Regions from separate parts of the Actinomadura kijaniata genome, predicted to be linked through region 1. Evidence: riboswitches for the same ligand, from Rfam matches in the RefSeq annotation. Region 1 holds a riboswitch; each other region holds the start of a gene.
The links. A riboswitch is a leader RNA that binds a small molecule or an ion and turns the genes downstream of it on or off. The one in region 1 is predicted to bind cyclic di-AMP.
Positions count from the first base shown of each region.

Region 2: it holds a riboswitch for cyclic di-AMP, as region 1 does, so the genes downstream of both, HNR61_RS00620 (C40 family peptidase) here and HNR61_RS44700 (CHAP domain-containing protein) in region 1, are expected to answer to the same signal.
Region 3: it holds a riboswitch for cyclic di-AMP, as region 1 does, so the genes downstream of both, HNR61_RS08175 (VldE C-terminal domain-containing protein) here and HNR61_RS44700 (CHAP domain-containing protein) in region 1, are expected to answer to the same signal.

Region 1 covers NZ_JACJIA010000023.1:39,304-43,709, reverse strand. Annotated here, with positions in the region: gene HNR61_RS44715 (BlaI/MecI/CopY family transcriptional regulator) at 1-193, shown strand, start outside; gene HNR61_RS44710 (STAS domain-containing protein) at 618-1,025, shown strand; gene HNR61_RS44705 (GAF and ANTAR domain-containing protein) at 1,332-2,036, shown strand; gene HNR61_RS44700 (CHAP domain-containing protein) at 2,174-3,202, opposite strand; cyclic di-AMP (ydaO/yuaA leader) riboswitch at 3,203-3,348, opposite strand; gene HNR61_RS50350 (M15 family metallopeptidase) at 3,732-4,397, opposite strand.
Region 2 covers NZ_JACJIA010000001.1:130,742-135,147, forward strand. Annotated here, with positions in the region: gene HNR61_RS00610 (MFS transporter) at 1-381, shown strand, start outside; gene HNR61_RS00615 (hypothetical protein) at 427-828, opposite strand; gene HNR61_RS00620 (C40 family peptidase) at 1,024-2,043, opposite strand; cyclic di-AMP (ydaO/yuaA leader) riboswitch at 2,051-2,199, opposite strand; gene typA (translational GTPase TypA) at 2,389-4,245, shown strand; gene HNR61_RS00630 (hypothetical protein) at 4,334-4,406, opposite strand, start outside.
Region 3 covers NZ_JACJIA010000002.1:218,593-222,998, forward strand. Annotated here, with positions in the region: gene HNR61_RS08165 (serine/threonine-protein kinase) at 1-1,156, shown strand, start outside; gene HNR61_RS08170 (S8 family peptidase) at 1,359-2,555, shown strand; cyclic di-AMP (ydaO/yuaA leader) riboswitch at 2,720-2,900, shown strand; gene HNR61_RS08175 (VldE C-terminal domain-containing protein) at 2,904-3,869, shown strand; gene HNR61_RS08180 (PhoX family protein) at 4,018-4,406, shown strand, end outside.

The DNA.
Region 1 (4,406 bases):
GGTGGGGCGGGCCTTCGAGTACGAGCCGGTGGCCAGCAGGGAGGGCTACACCGCCAAGCTCATGCGCGAGGCGCTGGCCACCAGCGAGAACCAGGCCGCCGCCCTGGTGCACTTCCTCTCCGACCTCTCACCGTCCGAGGCCCGGGCGCTCCGCGCCGCCCTGAGGATCGTGCCGCAGGACACCGACGAGTGACCGCGACGCCTCGGCGCTCGATCCGCGTGCTGTCGGTACTCGCGGCCCCGCGCGCTTGAGGTCCGACGACATCGCGGCCGGCGACACGACCGGGCGACGCTGACAGCCCGGCTTCGTTGAACGGCACCGCCGGCTGCCGCGCCTCCCCGCCCGCCCCCTGCGGAGGCCGCCTCGCCGCCCCCCGTACTGCTCCGTTTCCCCGTACGCCACCAGCGGATATGGGAGGACGGCCGGATGTTTTGCCCGCATGAGGGCAGAGCATCCAGTGCAGACATGGACGTGAACCAAAGGCGCTTTGGAGGCGTCTTAGCCACAATGGCGGGTGGAAGGCGGGTAATGTCCCAGTCGCCAGCGGGAGAACGGGGGCGGAACAATGGCAGTGCGCGAACCGGGACACCAGTGGGGACACCGGTCGGGGTTCCAGGTGCGTGCCGCGCGACACGGTGACTGGACGGTGCTCCAGGTGGCCGGGGACCTGGATCTGGCCACCGTGCAGACCCTGGAGCAGGAGCTGGTCCGCGCCGCGGCGACCGGCACGCAGGTGGCGCTGGAGCTGTCGCGGCTGGCCTTCATGGACTCCTCGGGCCTGAACGTCGTGATCCGGTGGTGGAAGCGCCTGCACGCGGGCGGCGGCCAGCTGATGCTGGTGAACCCGAGCAAGCGCGTGACCCTGCTGCTGACCACCACCGGCTTGGACCGCTTCATCCCTGTGCGTTCCACTTTGCCGGTCATTCCCACCGACGCCTCCACCGAGGGCGGCGGCGCGTCGTCGGACATGAGCGGCACGGGAGGCAGCGTCCTGCGAGAGGACGGGGAACGGGAGGTCCGGTGAGGCGCGGCCCGTTCCTGGTCCGGTCAGCGGGTGTGTCGCCGACTACGGAAGCCCCCTGACGCGAGCGGGTTCCCGGGGACCCGGCGACACCGTCCTGACCTCCTCTCCCAACACCTGGCTCAAAGGGGACGCGGCTGTTTGACTGGGAACCAAGGAGAGTGACCGAAAAGACGGCGCGCGCGCCGCATGCGAGATCACGCAAGGCGAGTGATCCCCGTGGACCAGGACAGGCCCTCCCGCCGGTACCCACCGCCCGACCCGGCCGTTACGCCGACGCGTGAACCGGCGCCCGATCTGGCGACGGCGATGGCTCGCCTGGCCCGTGATCTGCAGGGGCGCTCCTCGGTTCAGGCGACCCTGGACCGGATCGTGGCGGCCTCGACCGAGCTGGTGGACGGCTGCACCGACGCCAGCATCACCGCGGTGCACCGCGGCCGCGCCCGGCCGCTGGCGGTCTCCGGCCCGCTGGCCCGCGACATCGAGCGTCTCCAGGCCGACCTGCGGGAAGGGCCGTGCTTCGAGGCCGCCCGCGACGGCACACCTGCCCTGCAGGTCCCCGACCTGGCCCGCGCCGGGGACCACTGGCCGCGGTTCGTCCCGCGCGCCCGCGCGCTGGGCGTGGGATCGGTGATGGCGGTGTTGCTGCTCCCCGACGGCCACGCCCCCCGCAACGACCCGCGTCAGGTGCCCGGCCTGCCGAACCTGGGAGCGCTGAACCTGTACGCGCGCCGGCCCGGCGGGCTGACCGCCGGGTCGGCGCGCACCGCCGAGCTGCTGGCCTGTCACGCCTCGGTCGCGCTGGCGGCCGCGCGCGCCGACCAGACCCTGCGGGCGGCGGTCGTCTCCCGCCAGGTGATCGGCGAGGCGGTGGGCATCCTGATGGAACGCCACAAGCTCACGAGCCGCCAGGCGTTCGCGCTGCTGGCGCGCACTTCCCAGGACAGCAACGTCAAACTCCGCGAACTCGCCGAACACCTCACCACCACCGGCGAACTGCCCCGCCGCCCCTGACCACCTCTCCCGGGCGTCGCGCGGCCGTCCACGCGCACGGCTCACGCGTGCGCGCCACGAGGAGGTGGGCGACCGCGAGACGGATCCCCGCCGGCGCCGACCCGCCCATGCTCTTCGAGGTGGCTCTCGTTCCGCCGCTATCCGTGCCCCACGTCATCCCGGCCGAGGTCGTCAGCGGGGACGAGCGGCAGGCCACCCGATCGGAGGGACGCGAGGTCGGCGTGCAGCGAATCCCAGAACGCCAGGTCCTCGTCCTGCTGCAGGGGAGTGACCCGGCTCCAGAACTCACGGTCCTCGACCTCCGCCGCCACCGCCGCCGACACGGCGGGCATGACGAGCGTTCCGGCGTCGGCCGCGTCCAGGTCGGCGGGCCTGATGCCCGCGGGCAGCGTGACCGGCACCCGGTGGTGCCTGCCTCGCTTGCGGACGCGTATCGGCGCACTGGTCGGCACCCGGGCCGCGGCGGCTTTGCCCACGGCGAGCACGACGGTCCCGCAGAGCACGACCGCGAGCAGACCCCCGAGCAGCGTCTCCTGCTGGAGGAGGGGGATCCCGCCGTCGTTGTGACCGGTCCGGCCGACGGTGACCATGTCACCGGACCGGTCGGCTTCGGGCAGGGTGCGGGGAGCCGGAGCCGCGTGCTTGGGGGTATGGCTCTTCTCGGTGCGCGCGGCCGTCAGCCACGGGAACGACTTGCCCTCGACCTTCACCTTGCCGGGGTAGCCGTAACCGACCACGCTGTCGAAGTCCCGCACCTTGCGCCTGAGGTGGACGCCGTCGGTGTTCGCCTCGATCGTGTGCAGGGTGGAACCCTTGACGCTCTCCACCAGCCCGACGTGCTGGATCGCGCCGGTGTCCTTGGACCCTGACCAGGCGAAGAACACCACGGCCCCGGGTTCGGGCTCGGTGCCCCAGGCGTCGTTCCGCTGGAACCACCTGGCGTGGCTGATCGTGGCGGCGAACTCGCCCGCCCAGTCCTCCACCTTCGCCTGGTTGGCGGCCCAGGCGAGGAACATGTCGCACCACGGAGCGGTCGTGTAGTAGTCGTCGCCGCCCTCGAACGTCTTGCCGTACCACTCGCCGTACTTGGTGTAGCCGCCGGCTTTCTCGCGGTACCCGAGCTCTTTCTTGGCTATTTCAAGCAGCTTTTCGCCTACGGGATCCATCAGCTCTCCTTGGACCGCCTACCGGGTTAGCTGACGGGTTCGGGCCAGGAGCAGCCCTACCGCGCGGAGCGGATTCACCCCAGGAACGTGGGTCCCCGGCTCCCATGGAGGCGCGACGCGCCATCGGGACTCGGCGGACGATCCGCGCCCCCCGAGCGGGGAGCTGGTCACGGACCGATTACGAGGCAATGTAGTAGATGATTCGGGCAATGACCAAGTTCTATTCATGAAACGACATAAATGATCTACCTTGGGAGATGTCGTTCGAGGGCTGGTGGACGACTGATGGCTGTCTACCCAGGTCACCGGGTAGATCAAGTCTTCGGTGCAGGCGGCGGTGACGATGAGGCGCCGTTGGCTGGCCCTCACCGTTGCCGGACTCTCTACTAAGAGGAGTAGTAGTTCTTGTCGCTCCCTGATTCCGTGGCGATGACTTCGGACAGGTGTTTTCCCTTCGACCGTGGCAGCCGGGGCTCCTCACGCCCGTGCCCTATGGATCCGATCCGGTCTTCGCCGTCCCTTCCCGGATCTACCGGCGCTTTCCTCGGCCCGGGTCGAACTCCCAGTGCCAGGGCTCGTACGGGTTGCTGTAAGCCCGGTCGGGACGGAACCAGCCATACGTGCCCGCGTTGGCGCGCAGCCACGCGAACTGGGGCGATCCCTCGTTCCGGACACCGCCGCAGAAGTCCACGGCGATGCCGAGGCCGTGCTCGCTGAAGCCGGGCCGAGCGGCCATGCCCGAGGGCATGCTGCTGGAGAGCCGCCGTTGCTCGGCGAGGCTGCGGTAGGCGTCGTCCAGGCAGGCGTCAGTGCCGAAGCGGCGCTTGTAGACCGCATTGAGTTCGTAGAAGGCGAGGGCCGCGTCCGCCCGTAGAAGCAGGCCGCGCTGCGGTAGCGGACACAGGTGGCGGGCCGGGATCTGGCCGTTCGGATATTTGCTGGCCCGTTTCCCCCGCGCCGCGTTGCACCTGGGCGGTGCCTTGGTTTCGTCGGCGGATCGGGCCGCGCCGGTGGAACCCGCCGGGGACCCGGCTTGCCCGGCGGCCAGCACCAGCGGCCCGGCCGTGGTCGTCGTGGAGTCCTCGTCGTCGCTGAACCCCGAGGTCGCACCCAGGGTTCCCGCGAGGACGCCCGCAAGGATGGTGCTGGTGATCGCCCCTGCGAGCCTGCCCTTTCTCGGATGCCGCACTGTCACGGCGTCTTC
Region 2 (4,406 bases), on a different contig from region 1:
GCGCTGGCCGCGTCGCAGGCGCTCCTGGCGCCGCTGGCCCACTTGGCGGCCCCGCTGGCGGCGCTGCCGCTGGTGGTCTGGGGCGCGGTCGGCTGGGCGACGCAGGTGCCGCAGCAGCAGCGCCTGCTGGACCTGGGCGGCGACCGCCGCGGCGGGGTGGCCGTGGCGATGAACAACTCGGCCCTGTACCTGGGCGGCGCCGCCGGGTCGGCGCTGGGCGGGACGGCCCTGTCGGCGGGGCTCGCGGCGGACGTCCTTCCCCCGGCGGCCGCCGCCGTGGCCGCGCTGGGGCTGCTGCTCCAGCTCCTCACCGCCCGCGCCGGCCGGGCGTCGGGCGACGCCCGCGTCGCGTCCGGCGCTCCGCTCACGTCCTGCCGTTGACGGCCGGGCGCCGTTGCCGGACGTCCGGCGACGGCGCTCCCGGCGTCAGCGGGACGCCAGGACGATCTGAAGGGCCTCGTTCCTGGTGAGGCCCTTCTTGAGCTGCGCGCGCAGCTTGGCCTGCTGCGGCTTGGGCAGCTGGTCGAGGATGCCCAGCAGCTTGGTGGCGATCTCCTTGAGCTGCTCGGGGGTGAGCTTGCTCACGTCGGTGAGCAGCCGGGTCGCGCCGTTGACGTAGTCGCCCGCCAGGATCAGCGCGACGTCGGCCTGGATGTTCGCCGGGAAGCAGGCCAGCACCAGCTTGACCAGCTCCTCCTGGGAGGGCTGCTGGGCGGCGGCGCGCGGCGCGGGGCGCCAGGCGGCCTCGGCCGGGGCGGTCAGCGCGGTCACGGGCAGCAGGGCGGCCGCCAGGGTGGCCGCGAGCAGCGCGGGCTTGTGCGTCCTCACTGGACTCCTTCGGTCGTGGGGGCGAACGCCGGGGAGCGGCGGGGCGACGTTCGCGGTCTGGGGCCGGAGGGTACTGAGGTTCGGCGGTGACGGACGGGAATTGACCAAACCAGGCCAATGAGAGATTCCGGGCATGCGGCCGTCCCGCCGCGTGGCATCGCGGCGGGACCTCGGAGGCACCGGGAAGGGGCGGCGTCAGGGGATGCGGTTGGCGCCCGCGTAGTCGGAGCGGTCCGACAGTTTTGAGATCTTCACCACATCGCCGGTCTGCGGGGCGTGCAGGTACTTGCCGTCGCTGAGGTAGATCCCCATGTGGTGCAGGCTGGAGCCGAAGTACACCAGGTCGCCCGAGCGGAGCCCGCCCCGGTCCACCTTGTGGCCGAGCTGGTAGAGGTCGCCGGTGTAGTGCGGCAGGCCCTTCTTGCCGACCTGCGCGTACGCCCACACCACCAGGCCCGAGCAGTCGAACGTGTTCGGCCCCGCCGCCGCCCACACGTACGAGCTGCCGATCTTCGTCAGCGCCTTGCGGGCCATCCTGGCGGGCAGGTCCGTGCCCTTCACCGTCGCCTTCAGGCCGGTCTTGGGATCGGTGATCCGGGTGATCGACAGCTTGTCCAGCTGCTTGACGACCTCGTCGACCTTCGTCTTGGCGGCGTCGCGGGCCTGCTTGGCCCGGTCGTAGGCCTGCTGCACCTGGCGGGCCCGGTTCTGCGCGTCGGTGCGGGCCCTGTCGGCCTCGCTGATCCGCGCCTGGAGGCCCTGGATCACCGACGCCTGGTTCTGGATCAGGTAGGCCGAGGTGGACAGCCCCTCGGTGCCGCCGGTCACGGCGAACACCGTGTCGGGGCTGCCGCCGATGTAGTTGGCGGCGGCCAGGCGGCCCAGCTCCTCGCGGGCGGGCGCGGCCTGCTGCTCCAGGCGCTCGGCGTTCAGCCGGGCCTGCTTCTCGGCCTCCCTGGCGCGGCCGAGGTCGACGCGCGCCTTGTTGAACTGCTCGGTGAGCTTCTCGGCCTCGTCGTTCAGCTCCCTGAGCCGCTTCTTCAGCTCCGCCTCGGAGGGCTTGGGCTCCTGGGGAACGGTCTGCGGCCGCGCGGGCGCGGCGTGCGCCGTTCCGGTCAACGCGCTGGTCAGCGCGGTGGGGGCGGTCATGCCGAGGCCGACCAGCAGGGTGGCGGCGGGCAGGGCGAAGCGGCGTCGCCGGGGATCCAGAACCAAGCCGGTGTTCTCCTCTCCTCCGTCGCCTACCGGGTTAGCTGACGGGTTCGGGCCAGGAGGAGCCCTACGGCGCACGGAGAATGTGCGCCGATTCACCCCAGGGAACGCGATGCGGGGTCCCCGGCTCCCCACCAGGGGATTCGGCGGCCCGGGCGCAGCCCCGGGAGCGGGGCTCGGCACGTCCGGACGGGCAGGAGACTACAAAGGATGTTCAAGAAGGGCCAAATGCCCGGTTATGACACCCGTGTGATCCGTGAGGGTCCGGGGCCGTTCACACCGCCAAGTAGAATGGTGTAGGCCGCGGGTCTGCGGCGATCCCCGAAAACTCACGCAAGGCGAAACCGCATGCCCTTCTCCACCCGTGACGACCTCCGTAACGTCGCGATCGTCGCCCACGTCGACCACGGCAAGACGACGCTCGTCGACGCCATGCTCTGGCAGTCCGGGGCCTTCCGCGAGAACCAGGACGTGGACGACCGCGTCATGGACTCCAACGACCTGGAGCGCGAGAAGGGCATCACCATCCTCGCGAAGAACACCGCGGTCCGGCACAACGGGATGACGATCAACATCATCGACACCCCGGGCCACGCGGACTTCGGCGGCGAGGTCGAGCGCGGCCTGTCCATGGTGGACGGCGTCGTGCTGCTCGTGGACGCCTCCGAGGGCCCGCTGCCGCAGACCCGGTTCGTGCTGCGCAAGGCGCTGGCCGCCAAGCTCCCGGTGATCCTGGTCATCAACAAGACCGACCGCCCGGACGCGCGCATCGACGAGGTCGTGGACGAGACCTACGAGCTGTTCATGGACCTCGACGCCGCCGAGGACCAGATCGACTTCCCGATCGTCTACGCCTCCGGCCGCGCGGGCCGCGCCTCGCTGAACAAGCCCGGCGACGGCGAGCTGCCCGACTCCGAGGACCTGGAGCCGCTGTTCCAGGTGATCACCGAGACGATCCCGGCGCCGTCCTACGACCCGTCGGCCCCGCTCCAGGCGCACGTCACGAACCTGGACGCCTCCAACTTCCTCGGCCGTATCGCGCTGTGCCGCGTGCACGCCGGGAACATCAAGAAGGGCCAGCAGGTCGCCTGGTGCCGCCACGACGGCACGATGGAGCGCGTCAAGATCACCGAGCTGCTGATGACCGAGGCGCTCACCCGCAAGCCCGCCGAGTCCGCGGGCCCGGGCGACATCATCGCCATCGCCGGCATCCCGGAGATCATGATCGGCGACACCATCGCCGACCCCGAGGACCCGCGCCCGCTGCCGCTGATCACGGTGGACGAGCCCGCCATCTCGATGACCATCGGCACCAACACCTCGCCGCTGGCCGGCCGCGAGAAGGGCACCAAGGTCACCGCCCGCATGGTCAAGGACCGCCTGGACCGCGAGCTGGTCGGCAACGTCTCCATCCGCGTCCTGCCGACCGAGCGCCCCGACGCCTGGGAGGTCCAGGGCCGCGGCGAGCTCGCGCTGGCGATCCTGGTCGAGAACATGCGCCGTGAGGGCTACGAGCTGACCGTCGGCAAGCCGCAGGTGGTCACCCGCGAGATCGACGGCAAGAAGCACGAGCCCGTCGAGCGCCTCACCGTCGACATCCCCGAGGAGTACCTCGGCGCGGTCACCCAGCTCATGGCGGTCCGCAAGGGCCGGATGGAGCAGATGACCAACCACGGCACCGGCTGGATCCGCATGGAGTTCCTGGTCCCGGCGCGCGGCCTGATCGGCTTCCGCACCGAGTTCATGACCGAGACCCGCGGCACCGGCATGGCCCACCACGTGTTCGAGCGCTACGAGCCGTGGTTCGGCGAGCTGCGCACCCGCCCGTCGGGCTCCCTGGTCGCCGACCGCACGGGCCAGGCCAGCGCCTACGCCATCATCAACCTGCAGGAGCGCGGCACGTTCTTCGTCGGCCCGGGCACCGAGGTCTACGAAGGCATGATCGTCGGCGAGAACTCCCGGTCCGACGACATGGACGTGAACATCACCAAGGAGAAGCAGAAGACCAACGTCCGCTCCTCCACGGCCGAGGCGACCGAGACCCTGACCCCGCCGAGGATCCTCACCCTGGAGGAGTCGCTGGAGTTCATCCGCGACGACGAGTGCGTGGAGGTCACCCCGGCCGCGGTCCGCATCCGCAAGATCGTCCTGGACGCCAAGGAGCGCGAGCGCACCCGCGCCCGCGCCAAGCGCGCCGCCAACTGACGCGAACGCCGACGGCCCCGCCGCCCCCTCGGGGAACGGCGGGGCCGTCGGCGTTCACCCGCTCGGGCTCCGGGGCCGCTTCCGCGCCTCAGCGCACGCCGACGAAGACGTTCTTCGGCGGGGCGTCCATGTAGCGGGTCGCGTCACCCTTGCAGCGGTAG
Region 3 (4,406 bases), on a different contig from region 1:
CATCGTCTACGACGATCCCGACCTGGCGGAGCTGCCCGACTCGCTCCGCGAGGTCGTCTCCGACGCGCTGGCCAAGGACCCCGCCGACCGGCCCACCTCGGCGGCCCTGCTGGAGCGCCTGCTGGCCGAGGACGAGTCCCTCGCCGGGCGGATGCCCGCCGAGATGGTGGCGGAGGGCCGCGCGCTGGCCACCGGCGCCGTGCCCGCCCGCGAACGGGCGCCCGCCCCCGAACCGGCGCCCGCCCCCGGACCGGCGCCCGTCCGGGAGGCCGCGCCCGTCCGGGAGGCCGCGCCGCCGCGCGAGCCGGAGGCGGCGTCCCCTCCCGGCCCGGCCCCCGCCCGCGAGCCGGTGGAGACCCCCGAGCCCGTCCGGGTGCCGCTCACGAAGGCCACCGAGCCGACCGCCAGCCCCGTTCCGGCGCTCACGGCCCCGTACGCGGCGCTGGGCGGGGCCCCCGCCCGGGAGGACGGGTCGCCGGAGGGCGCCGCCGTCACCCGCCGGGACAACCCGGTCCAGGACGACGGCGCGACGCAGGCCCTGCCCGCCGTCGCCGGAGATCCGGCCGACGCGCAGGCCACGGCGATGTTCGACGCGTCCCCGCCGGACCTGATCCCCGGCCTGGACCCCGTCGAGCCGGGCCGGCGCGAGGGCACGGCGGTGCTGACGCTGCCGAAGCTGCGCCGGGGCACCCACAACCACGTGCTGGGCGTCGCGCTGTCGCTGACCATCGGCGTGCTGGTCGGCGTCGCGATCATCGCGCTGGTGCTGTGGCCGCAGCTGCGCGAGGACGACCCGGAAGGCCCCGGTCCCTCGAACGGTTCCGACGCGCAGGCGGTCCGGACGATCCCGGGGGCGTTCGGCGGCACCTGGAAGGGCACCGCGACCAACACCGCCAGCGGGGTGACGTTCCCGGTGGAGGTGACGTTCGAGGCGGGCGGCACCACGGCCCGCGCGGTGTACCCCAAGGAGGGGTGCAACGGGACGCTGACGCTGGCCAGGGGGACCGGCAGCAGCCTCCAGATGACCCTGGACATCGCCAAGCCGTGCTCGGCGGGCAACATCCGGGTCACCCGCAACGGCGACGGGTCGCTGCGCTACGAGTGGAGCAAGCCCGGCAGCGCCCGGGGGTACGCGGCGACGCTCCGCAAGACCTGACCCCTCCGTCCCCGCCGTCCCACCGGTTCCGTGTGAGTTCGGTCACACCGCGTCCCGCCACCTTGGGTCCGTTTTGCGGTTATTAAGCGAAACCCGCCGGTTAAGCCCGCAATAGATCCATTAAGGTGCCTCCAGCGAGTTCTTCGATCTCTGCTGCGGGACGCCCGCCGGGCGGGCCCGCGCGACTGAAGGAGACCCCCCTTTGCGCGTTGCTCCCCGAAGGGCGCTGCTCGTCGGCGCCGTCGCCACCGCCGTCGGAGCGGTCGCCACGGTGCCCGTGCTGGCCGCGCCCGACAGCGACCCCGTCCCGGTCCAGACGACCGCCGCGGGGAACAGCCCGGAGATCCCCGGCAAGTACATCGTCACGGTGAAGGACGGCGCGTCCCTGGACGGCCCCATCGGGCAGGTCCGGTCGGCGTCGCGCGCCAAGCCCCGGATCGAGAAGCTGAGCGGCGCGCTCAACGGCTTCGCCGCCAAGCTGGACGCCGGGCAGCTCAACGCGCTGCGCAACGACCGCCGCGTCGAGGCGATCGAGCCCGACCGCGTGGTCAAGGCGCTCACCACCCAGAAGGCCCCGCTGCCGTGGGGCCTGGACCGCATCGACCAGCGCGGCGAGAAGCTGTCCAAGACCTACACCTACCGGTCCACCGGCAAGGGGGTCACCGCCTACGTCATCGACGACGGCATCGACGTCCGCCACCCCGACTTCGGCGGGCGCGCCAAGGCCGCCTGGACCGCCCCGGCCCTCAAGGACGAGCCGCCGAGCTGCATGTCCCACGGCACCCACGTGGCGGGCACCATCGGGTCCAAGACCTACGGCGTCGCCAAGGGCGTCCAGCTCCGCGCGGTCAAGGTGCTCGACTGCGAGGGCAACGGCGAGCTGTCCGACGTCATCGCCGGGCTCAACTGGGTCCGCCTGAACGCCGCCAAGCCCGCCGTCGCCAACATGTCGCTCGGCGTGGAGGCGGTCTCCCCCGCCCTGAACAAGGCCGCCGACAACCTGGCCAAGGCCGGCGTGTTCGTCTCGGTCGCGGCGGGCAACGAGGGCAACGACGCCTGCCAGTCCTCGCCCGCCTCGGCGAGCCGCGTGATGGCGGTCGGCGCGTCCACCAAGTACGACAACCGCGCCACCTTCTCCGACCACGGCCGCTGCGTGGACGTCTTCGCGCCCGGCTACGGCGTGTACTCGACGCTCCCGAACGGCCGCCGCGGCGGCGACACCGGCACGTCGATGGCCTCCCCGCACGCCGCCGGGGTCGCCGCGCTGTACCTGGGCACCCGCAAGACCGCCTCGTCCGACACGGTGTTCAAGTGGATCATCGGCAACTCCACCCCGAACGCTCTCGGGCGAATCCCGCGCGGCACTCCCAACAGACTGCTCTACAAGAGCAATCTGTGAGTCCGCTCACGTAAGATGGCCCGGCTCCCACCAGGGAGCCGGGCTCACGGGCATCCGGGCCTCCCCATCGGCCAGCGGGGTTTAATCTTGGCGAGGCGACGGATGTCTCGTTGCCGTTCGTTGACTTTCGGTCGGTCGCGTCTCCCGGAGCGCCGGGGCGGGCCGGCCGGATCGAGCCGAGTCCCGAGGCCCATGCCCGGGAGCCGGGGACCCATTCGCCGGGGACGGACCGCGGACGACGCGGGCCGTCCCCGGCCGGGGTGAACTCACCGCCCGGGCGGTGACAGGGCGGCCTCCGCGCCCGAACCCGTCAGCTAACCCGGTAGGCGACCGAGGAGAGGAGACGACGTGGAGACCCCCACCTCCACCGGCCCGCATACCGGCCGGCGCACGGGTCGGCCCGGTCGGCGCGCCGCCTTGGCCCTCGCGGCCCTCGCCGGAGCCGTGCCGATGCTGGCCGGTGCCACCGCGACCGCCCCGCCGGCGGTGGCCGAGCCGGGTGACAACGCCCGCTTCCGGCAGCTCAACAAGCAGGTCGACCAGCTGGAGAGGTCGCTCGGCGGCGACCTGGCCAAGCTGCGGGACGTGCAGTTCGACGCCAACCGGGCGATCCAGCGGGCCAAGGACCTGCGCGCCGAGCTGGACGCGTCCCGGAACCTGGTCGCCGAGCTGGCCGCCAACCAGTACATGACCGGCGGCGGCGACCCGACCGTCCAGGTCCTCACCGCCGGCGACCCCTCCAACGTGCTGGCCGCGATGAGCCTGTCCACGCACCTGGCGCAGAACAAGTCGGCCAAGGTCCAGCAGATCCAGCAGCTCGTCGTCGACCAGGAGAAGGCCAAGCAGGAGGCCGACAGGAAGATCCAGGAGCTGGAGAAGGAGATCGCGGACCTGCGGTCGCAGAAGAGGCGCATCCAGTCCCTGATGAAGAAGTTCAAGCCGCAGTCGCCGGCCTTCGGCCTGGGCGGCATCACCCCGCGCATGAAGCAGGTCAAGGACGAGCTCGACCGGGAGACCGGTCCGTTCCCGCAGATCGGCTGCGTGCGCACCACCGGCGACCCCCAGGACCACGCCCGCGGCATGGCCTGCGACTTCATGGTGACCACCGGCGGCCAGATGGCGACCGGCGCGGCCCAGTCGCTCGGCGACCGCGCCGCCGCCTACGCCATCGCCCACGGCCGCAGGCTCGGCATCAACTACGTGATCTGGCGGCAGCGCATCTACTCGATGCACAGCCCCGGCTGGCGCTCCATGAGCAACCGCGGCGGCGTGACCGCGAACCACTACGACCACGTCCACATCTCGGTCTACTAGACCGGCCCCGGCGCGCGGCCCCTGGTGGACCTCTCCCGGCTCCACCAGGGGCTTTTGCCGTTTCTGCCCCTTCCGTTCACCTGGCGTTGACCGAACGCATCCCTGGGCTCCCTAGCGTTTCCGCGAATCGGTTCATCTAGGAGGATTCGTGGCAGAACGCCAGGTCAGGCGCGCGCTCCCGCTTCTGTCGGTCCCGCGCCACGGCGGACGCGACGCGCTCACGTGCAAGTACCGTTGCGGCAACGCCTGCGACCACCCGGTGCCCAACACCAGCGGCAACGCCTACTTCGGCGACATCCTGGCCGACCATCTGTCGCGGCGCGGGATGCTGCGGGCGGGCGCGCTCGGCGCGCTGGTGGTCGGCGCGGGAGCCGCCGCCTCCGCCGCCCCCGCGTACGCCGCGCCCGCCGCCCCGGCGGCCCCGGCCCGGCCCGGCGGTGGCGGGCACCGGCTGCGCTTCACCCCGGTCGCGCCCAACCAGGACGACAAGGTCACCGTGCCCGACGGGTACGAGGCGTCGGTCGTGGTGGGCTGGGG